One region of the Pseudoalteromonas sp. T1lg10 genome, then DNA from elsewhere that is predicted to be linked to it. Evidence: riboswitches for the same ligand, from Rfam matches in the RefSeq annotation. Region 1 holds a riboswitch; the other holds the start of a gene.
The links. Region 1 has a riboswitch for cyclic di-GMP ahead of C2M17_RS01155 (Ig-like domain-containing protein). Riboswitches for the same ligand answer to the same signal wherever they lie in the genome.

Region 1 (7,709 bases):
GCGGCAAACAATAACCCGTCAGTGGGTGAATGTGACGCCAAAAACCTAAGGCTATTGTATAAAGGCGCTGCTATTTGTGGTTCTGAAAGTGATGACCTAGTTTGTGCTATCACCAATGACGAGGGTGGTGCATATGACCCCACTAATTCGCCTTGGCCTTACCAGTCTAAAAACCACCCGGATCCAAATGTGTTTCCTTATGAGTCCATCTTTGAAGGAGGCATTAACCTAACCCAATTGGTCGGCGGTGATAATTGCTTTAGTAGTTTTATGGCCGAAACCCGCTCATCAAGTGAGTTTACCGCGACATTGAAAGACTGGGTGTTACGTGACTTCGAGCTTTGCAGCATAGATATCACCAAACAGTGTGGGCAAGGTCAAGTAAATGAAGCAGAAGATGGTTATGTCTATGAGTACAGTGGTGTGGTTACCAACGACGGTTCGGGCACCTTGTATAATGTGCTAGTTACAGACCTAGAAGCTGGTCAAACACATGCTCTTGGTACTTTAGCGAAAGGCGAAACTGCAAACTACAGTGGAACTTTTGAGAGTACCTCTCCAGAAGGGTTTATCAATATGGTAGAGGTGAGTGCATCGGCCACACCAGCTGGCGCATCCACAGTTACCGATACTGCGAGTAGCGAATGTGATCCTCCTAGCTTGTCAGGTGAGATTAGCGTATCGAAAGTATGTGAGTCCAACTTTGTTGAAACAAACGCAGGAGTCATAGCTAAGGTCAGTTTTTCTGGGCAAGTCTGTAATATTACTACAGAGGCTCAGCCACTAACCTTGGCCAATGTCTCTGTTACAGATGACAAAGGAGACGTATACGCGGATTCTGAGATGACTATCCCATTTGGTACGGTGGAATTAGAGCAGGATGAATGTAAGCCTTACTATGGTAGTTATATACCAACTGCCTTTGAAGAAAGTGGTCAAATTTTCAAAGATACAGTGCTCGCAACGGGCGAGTTAAAGGTTACAGGTGATCCCGTTCAAGATACTGCTTTTGCAACCTGTCCTATTTGTCCAGAGGGGGAATAGATAACTAGCAGGGATGTAAACTAAGGAGATAAATCGTTTCAATTTAAAAGCCTAGCGGTAAATTCGCCAGGCTTTTTTTCTCTTATTTATTTTTACCTCGGCCAGGCTTAGTGGCTCCCCCACCTGTATCGCCTTTTTGCAGTGCAATACTAACATTGGCCGTTGCGCTGGTGATGCCGTCACTAATGGTATAGCTGAAGCTATCGCTGTTTTTAAAGCGCTTACCAGGGGTGTAGCGTACGGTTCCATCCGATAATAATTCGACACTGCCTTTGCTGGCTCCGCTTACCGTTACTAGCCTAACCGTTTCAGGCTCTGACAGCGTATCGTTGGCCATAACGTCGACAATAACTGAGCTTAGGCTGGTGATTGCCACCTGGTCGTCATTGGCCTTTAGTACAGGTGTAATCGGCAATTCACCCGATGAACTGATAACAGTGTAAGCGACCTGTGTGCTTGCTACCTTGTCGCTATTGCTTGCATTAATTGTTAACGGATAGGTGTTGGCTGCGGCATCTACAGCCGAGGTGACACTTAGCGTAACGTCTACAGATTCACCTGGCGCAAGAGATACCTGCTCACTGTCGGCATACCAGCCCTGTGGCAAGAGCGCTCGCACGTCAATAGTGGAAGTGCCACAGCTATTTGAATCTCGATTGGTTACACTCACCTTGTAGCTAACTTGAGCTCCGGCACTGACTTCAGTGGAGGAAAGTGGCGTAGCAGATAGGCTAGGTGTCTGCGCCGCACAGCTTGTTTGACCAAAGGTGACGCTCACCTCGGCCTTTCCATCTTGTGCGCTTATCAAACTAATGGTTGCGCCAGATTCTGGATCTGTAAAGGTGCCTCCGACGGGAAGGGCCGGATCTCCCCAGTCTTTATAGCCCGTTTGTTGCTCATAATAAGAATTGGGCTTCATATGCAGTAGCTGACTACTGTACGCGTCTCCCTCGGTTGCCTGGCGCACGACAATACCGGCAGTAACATCATCGCGAAAAAAGCTGTAAGAGCGGTCAGCGAGAAAATCATCGTGGGCGATTGCTTGGCGATACTCGACATATAACCAACGCTGTTTGCCGTTGGCATCGGGGCCACGGGGAATTTTAATAGCAATTGGTTGGCCATCGTTTTCTTCATAGGCGCCGAGGGAGTAGGTACCTGTGCGCTCGGCCACACTAATTTCCGGTGCAACAGAGGAAGTCATCCAACCTAAACGCTCCTTTTGGAAGGTACTAAAGTAGCCCATATCATCATTACCCATGGTGTCATAACTATCGCCATAAGAAATTGTACGACAACTGCCGCCAAGTACTCCATCGGTGCAGTTCAAAGCATTTGCATGGCGCAGCCCTAGGTTATGTCCCAGCTCATGGGCTAATACTCTAGGTTCTCTGGCACCATTTATGATTACTCTCGAAGGTAAACTGGACGTGGTTGCAGAGCCCTCAGTAGCACAGCCATCGCCGGTGGTGAGATAGACAAAGCGCGTATAGCCTGAGAGGTCGATACCTTTAGCCTGAGCTTGTTTTTTGGCTTCCTCTTCGAGGATGTAAGAGGTATTACAATCCTGATTAGACAAGGGCACGGTAACCAGGCCTCCTACCTCGCCAGTAAACCAAAGCTGTCCGTATGAATTCGCCTTGTAGTAATCATTGATGGTACCGAACATCAGTTCACGGGCTTCTGCGCTGGTCATAGGCTGCTCCGCGGGGTTTTCCTGGAAGTTAACCATAAGGACCAGGGTTTTTTGCTCACCGGTTGTAGAAGCCAGGGAAGAGGCCGAGTAAGCAACACCGGATAGAGCCATTACGCTTGGGAGAAGATATTTGGCAATGGTTTTGCCCCCATCGTTAAGAGCTGGGAGAAATGCTGTTAGCTTATTGGAAGATTGTTTCATGTTTACCTACATCAAAATAGCTCAGCGATACAGCGCAACAAAGCGAATAAAGTGTTCGTGCATGAAAACGGGAAGAGGGAGATGACATATCATCGCCTCGGCAACTCCGCTGCCTTAGACAATGTCCTTAGGCCGGTCGTTTTGCGTATCAAGGTTTCCCTTAATTTGCCTTTTTCTAGCTAACAATATCTGTATGCTTGAGCGTAAAATTAGTAAAAACGGCTTTTAAGCTCATATCAGTAAGGAAGTGCCTGTTGTTTACATTCCATACGATTCGTGGAGGGATGGTATAAAAAATGATCAACTCAAGCAAGTAATCTAAGGGAGAATTTTTAATGTTTTTTCATTAGATTTTTGAAGGCTGAAAAAACGTTTTGAAACTCAATTAGATGCTGAAAAGATAGGCAGGAAATTAGATCAAGATATAGAGTTTAGATAGGCACGAAATAAATTTATATATTTACAAGAACATTCAGTAAGGCTTCATTTTCACCATGAACCAAACGGGGTGATAATTAGTTTTTGGTTCTATAACATATTGATTTTAAAGATTTTAAAGATAGGAATTTTGTTTTTTCAGCTTTCGTTCATTTTACTTTGCAAAAGCCCCAAAAAACAAAATCGGCTAAAGAGAATTCTTTAGCCGATTTCATCGTAGTTAAGTAGATGTTTACTACTTAGTGCCTACAGCAGGGCGCTTAACGCTTATCCTGGCTTACGTAGTCACGCATAGTTGCGCCTTTGTATAGCTGACGTGGGCGGCTGATCTTGTGACCAGGCTGAGATAGCATTTCATCCCAGTGTGAGATCCAACCTACGGTACGGGCCATGGCAAAGATAACGGTGAACATGCTGGTAGGAATACCGATAGCCTTAAGAATGATACCTGAGTAGAAGTCTACGTTCGGGTATAGCTTCTTCTCAACGAAGTATGGGTCTTCCAGAGCGATTTGCTCTAGGCGCATAGCTACGTCTAGTAGTGGATCTTCGATGTTAAGTTCTTTCAGTACTTCGTGACAGGTTTCACGCATTACCGTGGCACGTGGGTCGAAGTTCTTGTAAACACGGTGACCGAAGCCCATTAGACGGAACGGGTCGTTCTTATCTTTCGCTTTAGCAACGTATTCGTCGATACGGTCAACCGAACCGATTTCTTGTAGCATGGTCAAGCAAGCTTCGTTAGCACCGCCGTGAGCAGGGCCCCAAAGTGATGCGATACCGGCTGCGATACATGCATAAGGGTTAGCGCCTGAAGAGCCGGCGATACGTACTGTCGACGTTGACGCGTTTTGCTCGTGGTCGGCGTGAAGCATAAAGATACGGTCCATAGCTTTCGCTAGCACTGGGCTTACCTTGTATTCTTCCGAAGGCACAGAGAACATCATGTGTAGGAAGTTTTCTGCGTAGCTCAGATCGTTACGTGGGTAAACGAAAGGCTGACCAATAGTGTATTTGTAAGCCATGGCTGCGATTGTTGGCAGCTTGGCGACTAGGCGAATGGCGCTGCGTTTACGCTGAATTGGGTCGGCAATGTCTAGGTCCTGGTGATAGAAAGAAGACATAGCACCAACTACACCACACAGCATGGCCATTGGGTGTGCATCAACACGGAAACCCTGGAAGAAGGCTGCAACCTTCTCATGGACCATGGTGCTTAATGTGATTGAGTTTGAGAATTTTTCAAGTTGCTCTGCTGTTGGCAGTTCGCCGTTTAACAGTAGGTAGCATAGCTCGGTGTAGTTTGAGTTTTCGGCTAGTTGGTCGATAGGGTAGCCGCGGTGTAGTAGTACACCCTTGGCGCCATCGATGTAGGTGATAGATGAGTCACAAGAGCCAGTCGACATAAAGCCTGGGTCGTAAGTGAAGTAACCGTGAGAGCCCAAGGTACGAACGTCGATAACGTCTTGACCCGCTGTGCCTTCATAAATTGGAAGCTCGATAGGGTCGTGTCCATCAATATGAACTGTGGCTTTCTTATCTGCCATCTATTTATCTCCTAATAAGAATAACAAGCTGCTGCTGTTATGCGTGATACTAATGTTAAGCAAATTGCGCTCATTCTAACGTACAAGAGGGGTAGAAAGTCAATTTTAATGCATCTAGGTATAATAAATATTCCTCACAGATTAAATATTATACCAATGGCTAATTCGCAAACCTGCGAGACTAAACAAGAATTGTAATATCCTCTACAGACTTATATACTGTCTGAGGTTCAATACCGTAACGTCTTTGAGTAAACCGATTATGACAAATCAGTGGAAATTCGCTTTAAAGTCGAACACCTAAAGTGAATTTTTCGCATGTCTACGGTTTATTTCTGTGAGCGCATTTATGCAGTGATGCATAAATGGTTATAAAAACAATGTAGATGGCTCTATTTTTCAATGTGAGCAAGATGGGCAAGTAACTGTGAAAAAGCAAAGACCTGTAAATCTCGATCTAACGACCATCTCTATGCCAGCAACGGCCAAAGCATCAATTCTTCACCGCGTCACCGGTGTAGCAATGTTCTTTGCCTTGACCTTTGTGATTTGGGCATGGGCTGAGTCTCTATCTTCTCCGGAAGGATTTGAATTTGTCAAAAGCCTGTTAACCGGGTTTGTTGCCAAATTTATCGCCTGGGGTACCCTCACCGTTCTTTCGTATCACTTCATCGCAGGTGTACGCCACTTAGTCCAAGATTTGGGCCCGTGGAAAGAATTAGACTCAGGTAACGCGACGGCTAAAGCAGCCCTAGTGTTATGGGTAATTGTTGCTGTTTTAGCGGGAGTTTGGCTATGGTCTTAAATCAAGCATCTCTTAAGCGCAATGGCGTTCAGGATTTCGTATCTCTTCGTGCTACAGCGCTAGTTATCAGTGCTTACGCACTATTTATTATTGGTTATCTGCTTTGCACTCCAGCACTAACCTATGAAGCATGGTCAGGCCTATTCGGCAATCTAGCGATGAAAGTGTTCACCCTGGTGGCACTAATTTGCATCATGGTGCATACACGCATCGGCCTATGGCAGGTATTAACTGACTACGTAAAGAACGCTCAACTACGCGCGTTTCTTGGCTTCGTACTAAACCTTATGGCTCTTGCTTACGTAGTGATCGGCCTATTCGTACTATGGGGTGTTTAAGTGAAATATTCAGTTCGCGAATTTGATGCGGTAGTAATTGGTGCCGGCGGCGCGGGTATGCGTGCAGCACTAGCTATCACCGAATCGGGCAAGTCTTGTGCTCTTATTTCTAAAGTTTTCCCAACTCGTTCACACACAGTTTCTGCGCAAGGTGGTATCACAGTTGCGCTAGGTAACTCGCACGAGGATAACTGGGAATGGCACATGTACGATACCGTTAAAGGATCTGATTACATCGGTGACCAAGACGCTATCGAATACATGTGTAAAACTGGCCCGGAAGCTATTACCGAGCTTGAGAACATGGGTCTACCATTCTCACGTTTTGAAAATGGCCGTGTATATCAGCGTCCTTTCGGCGGTCAGTCTAAGAATTTTGGTGGTGAGCAAGCGGCTCGTACAGCGGCTGCTGCCGACCGTACAGGTCACGCACTGCTACACTGCCTATACCAACAGAACGTTAAAAACAAAACCAACGTTTATTCTGAGTGGTATGCGCTTGATCTAGTTAAAAACGACGACGGCGCCGTTGTTGGTTGTACTGCAATCGACATCGAAACCGGTGAAGTTGTTTACTTCAAATCGAAAGCCGTGGTTCTTGCAACCGGTGGTGCAGGTCGTATCTTCGCCTCTACTACAAACGCGCACATCAACACAGGTGACGGTGTTGGTATGGCAACACGTGCCGGCGTTGCGATGCAAGACATGGAAATGTGGCAGTTCCACCCAACCGGTATCGCCGGCGCGGGTGTACTAGTTACTGAAGGTTGTCGTGGTGAAGGTGGTTACCTTCTAAACAAAGACGGCGAGCGTTTCATGGAGCGTTATGCGCCAAACGCCAAAGACCTTGCTTCTCGTGACGTTGTTGCTCGTTCAATGATGACTGAGATCCGTGAAGGTCGTGGTTGTGAAGGTCCTTGGGGTCCTCACATCAAGCTGAAGCTAGACCACCTGGGTGAAGAAACCCTTAACCTACGTCTTCCTGGCGTATGTGACCTGGCGAAAACATTCGCTCACGTTGACCCTGCAAAAGAGCCAATTCCAGTAATCCCAACCTGTCACTACATGATGGGTGGTGTGCCTACAAACGTTAACGGTCAGGTTCTGAACGTAGACGGTCAAGGTAATGAGACACTGGTTGAAGGTCTATTCGCGGTAGGTGAGATTGCCTGTGTATCTGTACACGGTGCTAACCGTCTAGGCGGTAACTCACTACTTGACCTTGTGGTATTCGGCCGTGCCGCCGGTAACTTCCTAGGTACTTACCTGAATGATTACCAAGCACAGCGTGATGCTTCAACTGACAACATTGATGGTGCTCTTGCGCGCTTCAATCGTTGGGAAACATCTAAGCCTGGTCAAGGTGAAGACCCAGTTCAAATTAAGAAAGATCTACAGCAGTGTATGCAGCTTAACTTCTCGGTATTCCGTGAAGGCGATGCCATGGCAACGGGTCTTAAAGAACTTAAAGAAATCCGTGAGCGTCTACAGTTCGCCCGTCTTGATGATAAATCAAGTGACTTCAATACCCAGCGTATTGAGTGTCTAGAGCTAGACAACCTTATGGAAACCGCGTACTCAACGGCAGTTGCAGCTAACTTCCGTACCGAGAGTCGTGGTGCACACTCACGCTTCGACTT
Region 2 (7,709 bases), on a different contig from region 1:
GCTGCCTTGCAGATGCAACTCACTGTTATATTGACTGAATATTTCCGGGCTGGTGGTTTTGATACCAAACGGCACATTAAACACATTGAGGTCTTGGCGTAATTCATTGCCGCTTTGCGAGTCGTTATCAAACAGTGCCGCCGGACTACTGAAATGACCATAACCCAGGCTTACTGACTCGCCATTGGTGAGCACCATGGCCGTGGCGAAGTTTTGCTCCAACAGCTTTGCTGCGCCGGCGATGCTGTAACAGGGCAGGCAAATCAGGGTTATAAGGAAGAAAATACGCACAGTTATCTTAATAACCAATTGAATAGTCACACTATAGCAGCTAACAAAAAGCCGGCAACTAAGGCCGGCTGAGGATGTTATTAAGGTTGGTAATAGATTGGTGAGCCCGGACCCACCGGCATACCCAGTACGAATACCCAAAGATAGAATAAGCACACCCAACCAACGAAGAAGATCATGCTGTACGGCAACATGGTCGCGACCAGTGTGCCTATGCCCATGTCCTTCTTGTATTTACAGGCCACCGCCAATATCAGGCCGAAATAACTCATCATAGGGGTGATCAGGTTGGTTACCGAGTCACCGATACGGTAGGCCGCCTGAATGGTCTCCGGCGCATAGCCAATTAGCATCAGCATGGGCACAAAAATAGGTGCGGTGACCGCCCACTGTGCCGATGAAGAGCCCAGGCTAAGGTTAACAAGCGCACACATCAGGATAAAGAACACGAACACCTCGGGGCCGGTCAGATTCAGCGCCTGTAACAGGGCTGCGCCGTTTACGGCTAATATGGTGCCAAGGTTGGTCCATTTAAAGAAGGCAACAAACTGGGCGGCGAAGAACACCAGCACAATATACATGCCCATGGAGCTCATGCTCTTGCTCATGGCATCAATGACATCGCGGTCATTCTTCATGGTGCCAACCACGCGGCCATAGACAAAGCCCGGAATGGCGAAGGTGATAAAGATGATGACCACTATGCCTTTTAAGAAGGGTGAGCCCTTAATTTCGCCGGTGGCTTGATGGCGTAAGATGCCGTCGTCCGGGATAACGGTAAAGGCAAGTAATACACCCAAGGCCAGGAAGGTAAGACCTGCCCATTTTAGGCCGCTTTTTTCGCGCTGGCTAAGGTGCTCAATTTTATTCTCGCCGAGGTCGATACTGGCTTCGCTCGGGTCGTATTTGCCCAGGCGCGGCTCGACAATTTTCTCGGTCACCCAGGTGCCAAGGATGGCGATTAGGAATACGGACACGAACATAAAGTAGTAGTTGGCTTCGGCGCCGACCTGATAATCTGGGTCGATCATTTGTGCCGCTGGTGTGGTAATACCGGCCAATAATGGGTCAATAGTACCTAGTAACAGGTTAGCGCTGTAACCGCCAGATACACCGGCAAAGGCGGCAGCCAAACCGGCTAAGGGGTGACGGCCAAGGCTATGGAAAATCATCGCCGCCAGCGGAATAAGTACCACGTAGCCGAGCTCAGAAGCAGTATTAGAAAGAATGGCGGCAAACACTACCATAAAGGTAACCAGACGTTTTGAGGCGCCCATCACCATGCCACGCATGGCCGCAGAAAGCATACCTGAGTGCTCGGCAACGCTCACGCCGAGTAGGGCAACCAGTACGGTACCTAAAGGGGCAAAGCCGGTAAAGTTGGTAACCAGGCCTTCGAAAATACGTCTGAGGCCTTCAGCGCTCATCAGGCTCACTACCTCGATAACACCATCGGGATCGCGGCCTTTGGCGCCTTCTGGGCGAGGGTCAATGGCGCTAAGTCCGGCCCAGTCGGCGATGCCGCTGATCACCACTATGGCAACACAGAAAAGTGCAAATAATGTAATGGGGTGTGGAAGCAGGTTACCGAGAAACTCGACGGTCGCTAGAAAGCGATTAAACCAGCCTTTTTGTTGTTCTTGTTGTTCCGGTACGGCGGAGGATACAGCCTTGGTCATACCTTTATTATCCCTTGGTGTCACAAATTCGGACAAAGATACCATTAATGGCCCTTGGGATCATGGTGTTTCGGCAAACTCGCGCCTATAAGCGGTGAATAGCGGGGAAAATCAGCATGGCAAGCACAGGCAAATTAGGGCTCTTTACCTATGCTCAGTAGCTTGTTCATAAAGTCAGATTTGTTCTTCTCACTTTGATAATCAAGGTGATAGGTGTTATGAAAGCCAAAGCGTAAAAGTACGCCGCTGCCTTGCAGGTACAAGGTATAGCCATCAAGATCAGAATAGGCGTACAAGCCTTGGTAAAACTTGCCTTGCTCGGTTTGTTCGCCATGTTGCTGAATGCGCTCATAAGCACGGAGCAGGGTTTTACTGTCGATTTCATTTTTCATAAGCTAGATCCTTGCGATAAGGGACAAGTTATAATCTTTGGGTATGTGGCGTACAGCACAAAAAATAGGAGTAAACAGGTGCAAGTTCAAGTATTGGGAAGCAGCTCAGGAACACCGAGCAAAAGCCGAAATGTGTCCGGCTATGCGGTGTTTCGTGACGATCAAAAGCCCTGGTATCTGGTCGATTGTGGCGAGGCAACCCAGCATCAGATATTAAAAACCAAGCTGGCGCTATATCACCTTGAGGCTGTGTTTATCACTCATAAGCATGGCGATCATTGCTATGGCTTACCGGGTTTAATTGCTTCGGCAGGTTTATCGGGACGTACCCAGACACTGCGAATAGTGGCACCGTCAGAGGTGCTGGAGTTTGTCCGTGCCGCCATGGCAATGAGCGAATGGACCTTACCCTTTAATCTTGAGCTTGTAGATTTTGAGGAACTTAGTGGGCAAACCTTTGGTTGGGTTAAGGTTCAAAGCTGCCCGCTGCAACACAGGGTGCCAAGCCAGGGCTTTAAATTTATCGAAACCCAAATTCCGCGCAAACTGGATATTGAACGCCTGAGGGCAGAGCAAATAGCCAGCGGCTCCCATTACAACCTTCTGCAACGTGGTGAGGATGTGAGCTATAACGGCGTCCTATTGCGCGCTGATGACTATACCTATTTCGCTTGGCAACCCAGGGTGCTTGTTATCTGTGGTGACAATGAGACGCCCAGTTGTTTAGACCCAGTAATTGCCGGTGTGCATTTGCTGGTTCATGAAGCTACCTTTCTCGCCGCAGACTTACAAAAGGTGGGCCCCCATACAGGACACAGCGATGTGCAGCGTATCTGCGCCTATGCGCAAAAGCAGGCGCTACCGGCGCTGTTACTGAGTCACTTTAGTGCCCGATATGGCCCGGGAGAGGGCATGTCGGCAATAGCCGATGAGGCTAAAGGTGTGTATTGCGGACGCTTGTTTTTGGCAACCGACGGCATGGTAGTCGCGGTGGAGAAAAACACCGAAGTGAGGCTAGTGCAAAGTGACTTTAACAAGGAATAACCTAGTATGAGTTCACTAACTTTGTCTTTTGCTGAATTTCAGAAAGTCATCATTCTAAAATAGTGCGTATACTCGAAAAAGGCTTTGCCAATAGTTAGTTAGCTGTATTTTATAGTCTTTTGGAAGACTAAGTATCGCACTGTTTAAAAAATGAACAAATCTATTAATAAAGCACAGAAATACAATAGGTTGAAAATTGTATACTTGCACTTTTGTGCTCAACTTTAAAACTGGGCAAGCATGGATAGTGCTTTGATCTGCTCCGAAGTAAAATAAAAAATCTAGCTAAATCCGCTGTTCAGTTGGCATTAATTGATATTTTTATCTAAAAAGAGCTGTTTCTCCGCATTTTTATCCTGAACGCCTTGTTCAGTTACAATTTTGTTCGTTTCTTGTCCATTGATTTATAAAAAGTTTCAAAAATAGCTCAAAAAAAGATCAATTTTATCATTGAGAATCCTTAAATCACCTTGTTAGAATGCGCCTTCGCTTGGGCCCCAATGGTCCATGAAGTAAGATTCGAAAGCACTCTCGAAACGGCAAACATTAGGAAACTAATGTACGCAAAATCACAGGCCCTAACTGTTTAAGGCAGTGGGCAGCTGGATTACCGAAAGAGGCGCGTTGATAGAGCTCGGTTATTGACTTGGTCATAAAACTGGGAGCTTTCGAAGTGATGTACAAACTTTGAGAGGTTCTAGTAGTGACTATAACGAAAGGCGTCGTAACGCCTAATAAACTTTCTTCATCTGTTTTAAAAGCCTGTGGCCTAGGACTTTTGGCAACTACTTTGGGCTTTACCTCAAATAACCTTTATGCTGCAAACGGTAACGGCGTACAGAGTGCGATGCAGCATGAGCATACGGGCCGTGGCCAAGTATTCAAACAAAATCAAGCTGACACTCAAGCTAAGAAAAATCAATTAGAACAGCAAACCCTAGCGCTTGCCGCCACCATGGGCGAGCTTCGCCGTGCTAACAAGGGCGCCGGCAAGGGTGGCAAAGACAAATTTTCTCCTGCCTTTGAGCAACAACTAGAAGAATTAGTGACTGCCCGCCAGGCCAGCCAATACGCCTTATTACAGCTTGATGCCAATGCCGCATTGCGTACAGTGATGCCAAACGCCAAGCGTACCGGCATGCCTGCGCATATCGAAGCCAAACTAGCCCAACAAGCGGAGCTGGTGGGTCAACTGGAATTCGTTTATGAAGACTCAGATCAAGCTGGTCAAATCCGCCTAAGCTACTACCTAACAAGCGCTAATAACAAGGTTCAGCTTTTTGTGCCTGATAGTATCGACACTGAACTTTTGCAATCTGGTGCCCAGGTGCGCGTTAAAGGTTGGCAGTTTGACAATGGTGAGCAGGAAAATGTGCAAACCGCTTTGGTTCTTGGCGAAGAGCAGGCGAGTTTAGAAGTGCTTGCAGCTGGTAGTGATACTTCCAGTACCAGCACCTCTACTCAGGCCGCACTTACCGGCACCATAGGTGAGCAAAAAGTGCTGGTCTTAATGCTGAACTTCCAAGATAACCCAGTTAAGCCTTGGACAACCCAAGAAGTCGAAGAGATGGTGTTTGGCCGTGTTAACGACTATTACAAGGAAGCCTCATACGGCCAAACCTGGCTAAGCGGTGATGTGCGCGGTTATTACACCATGCCAATTGACACCACCTGTAGTTATTTAGGTATGGATAAGTATGCCATGCAGGCGGCCAAAGATAATGGTATCGATTTGAGCCAGTATAAGCGTCTAGTTTATATGCTACCGAAGAATAACAGTTGTAGTTGGCAAGGTCAGGGTACAGTCGGTGGCTCACCATCAAAAGCTTGGATCAATGGTGAGCTCAACCTTAAGATTATTGGCCACGAGCTTGGCCATGGCCTTGGCCTAAGACATGCCAAACGACTCAATTGCGGCAACGATGTTAATAATGACTTATGCAGTGCTCTTACCTATGGTGACAGCCTAGATATTATGGGCCGGTCAGAAGGCCACTTTAATGTGTTCAATAAGGAACGCTTAGGTTGGTTGACGGCCGAGCGCGGTGAAATTATTACCGCCAATGCGGGTGGTAGCTATCAGTTGGAGCCTTATGAACAAGTCTCAAGTGGTCAGGCCAAGGGTCTGAAGGTACGCCGTGGTACCGATGCCGCCACGGGCGAGCCTCTGTGGTACTACCTTGAGTACCGCCAAGGCACTGGTTTTGATAGCTTTTTAGCGGGCAAGCCGATTACCGAAGGGGTCTTGATGCACTACAATAAATCGGAAGATGATATTAATAGCAGTATCTTGATGGATATGACCCCTGGCAGCTCTATATATGATCAGGATGATGCTGCCTTAGTCGCGGGTAAGAGCTATAACGATGCAGTAGCCGGTGTCACTATTACCACGCAGTGGGCCGATAGCTCAGGCGTGGGTGTGAATATCAGCTACTCAGGCCATCAAACTTGTACTGCGGCCCAGCCAAGCCTTGCGCTGGCATCAAGCAGCAGTGTGTGGGCCGAGGCTGGTGAAACTGTATCTTATCGTGCCACGTTAACCAATAACGACAGTGCCGAGTGTGGCAGCAGCAACTATAACGTGTCTGCGCAAGTCGCATCAGGTTGGAATAGCACACAGCAAACCGTAAGCCTGGCACCGGGTCAAAGCACCACGGTTAGTTTGAGCGTAACCTCAAGCACTACCGCTACAGAGGGCTTCTACGATGTCACCATTAAGGGTGTGAATACCAGCGATAGTCGCTATCAAGCAAGCACTGTGGCTTCTTATGTGGTTGAAGCGCCAGTGGCTGCCTGTGTATCGGCAAATCCACAATGGACCTTGCAAAACACCAGCTCAACTCAGGTAGCGGCGGGCACAACTGTGACTTATCAAGGCACACTGACCAATAAGGATGCGGATAGCTGTGCGGCTTCGACCTTTGATGTGAAGGCAAGCCTCCCTGCAGGCTGGAAAGCAACTAGCCCAAGTGCAACTCTGGCGCCGGGTCAATCACAAACCTTAAACGTTAGTGTTACTTCGGCGGCGGATGCCAATGCCGGTGTGTATGACTTTAGCCTGGTTGCCGTCAATCGTAATAACGGCGGTTACCAAAGCTCGGCCAGCGCCACTTATCAGGTTGCGGCACCGGTGGCCAGTTGTAAATTAGCGGCACCAAAACTTGTTGTAGCTAATGCACAAGGTGCTGAAGTTGATGCCGGCACAGTACAAGGCTATAACGTCGAGATCACTAACCAGAATCAGGACTGCGGCGATGCGACCTATAACTTGAGCATTGCTACACCAAGCGGCTGGAGCGCTAGCAACAGCTCGGTTACCCTGGCTAGTGGCACGACTACGACGGTCAGTGTCAGTGTAATGTCAGCGACCAGCGCCAATGCGGGCAGCTATAATTTGACCTTGACGGCTAAGGACGTAGCAAATACCGCCTACAGCAGCACCAGTACCTTGGTTTACCGCGTGGCACAGCAACAAAACAATGCGCCGGTTGCCTATAGCGACAGTGTAAGCATGGCGTCTAAAACGGCCATTTACATTAATGTGCTTGGTAACGATAAGGATATCGATGGCGATACCCTAGTAGTTAAGAGCGCGACTCAAGGTGCCAAGGGGAGTGTGCAGGTACTGAGCGATGGCCGTATCAAGTACACGCCGGCAAAAAACTTTAAAAACGGCGATAACTTTAGCTACACCATTAGCGATGGGCAACTAGAATCAACGGCGACTGTAAATGTAACCTTGGCTGGCGGCAGCACTGGCGGTGGTGGTAATAAGGGGAAGGGTAAGAATTAATCTCTGCCACTATTAAGGTAGTACTGAGGAATAAACATAAAAAACAGCCGAGGAGTGAACCTCGGCTGTTCTTATCTTTTATTAAAAACTGCTATTAATACTCCTATTGTACAGTGATAACTTTGATGCTGACTTGCGCCTCGGCAGTGTCGCCAGCTGTGTCGGTAAGAACGGCCTCGATAGCTTTTGTTATGTCAATTGCCGCTGCGTCCTCGAGATCAGGATACCATTCGATGGTAAAGGCACATGTGTATGTATCAGTCCCTGTAGCTATACCGGAGTACCCTAGTAGAGTATTCGAGACGCAAGGAAGGTAAACATGTCCAAAGTGTGAACCACCATTATTAAGTACTCTGAATTCATCTACTACGTCCGGATTGGCAAAGACTGACATTTTAGAAGCTATATCTGTACCATCCCAGATTTGCAGAGAAGTAAGGTTGGCATTACGAACACCACCATTATTAATTTCAACGACAACTAGCGAACTGGTGACAAACTTCATAG

Region 2: it holds a riboswitch for cyclic di-GMP, as region 1 does, so the genes downstream of both, C2M17_RS14585 (NEW3 domain-containing protein) here and C2M17_RS01155 (Ig-like domain-containing protein) in region 1, are expected to answer to the same signal.

Annotation. Positions count from the first base shown of each region.
Region 1 is NZ_PQBV01000001.1:243,546-251,254, reverse strand. Features, by position in the region: gene C2M17_RS01160 (DUF11 domain-containing protein) at 1-1,044, shown strand, start outside; gene C2M17_RS01155 (Ig-like domain-containing protein) at 1,127-2,941, opposite strand; cyclic di-GMP riboswitch class I at 3,038-3,121, opposite strand; gene C2M17_RS01150 (citrate synthase) at 3,640-4,926, opposite strand; gene sdhC (succinate dehydrogenase, cytochrome b556 subunit) at 5,354-5,731, shown strand; gene sdhD (succinate dehydrogenase, hydrophobic membrane anchor protein) at 5,722-6,069, shown strand; gene sdhA (succinate dehydrogenase flavoprotein subunit) at 6,070-7,709, shown strand, end outside.
Region 2 is NZ_PQBV01000051.1:296,665-304,373, reverse strand. Features, by position in the region: gene C2M17_RS14605 (Solitary outer membrane autotransporter beta-barrel domain) at 1-321, opposite strand, end outside; gene C2M17_RS14600 (AbgT family transporter) at 372-1,970, opposite strand; gene C2M17_RS14595 (DUF3081 domain-containing protein) at 2,105-2,362, opposite strand; gene C2M17_RS14590 (ribonuclease Z) at 2,441-3,406, shown strand; cyclic di-GMP riboswitch class I at 3,935-4,021, shown strand; gene C2M17_RS14585 (NEW3 domain-containing protein) at 4,110-7,202, shown strand; gene C2M17_RS14580 (hypothetical protein) at 7,306-7,709, opposite strand, start outside.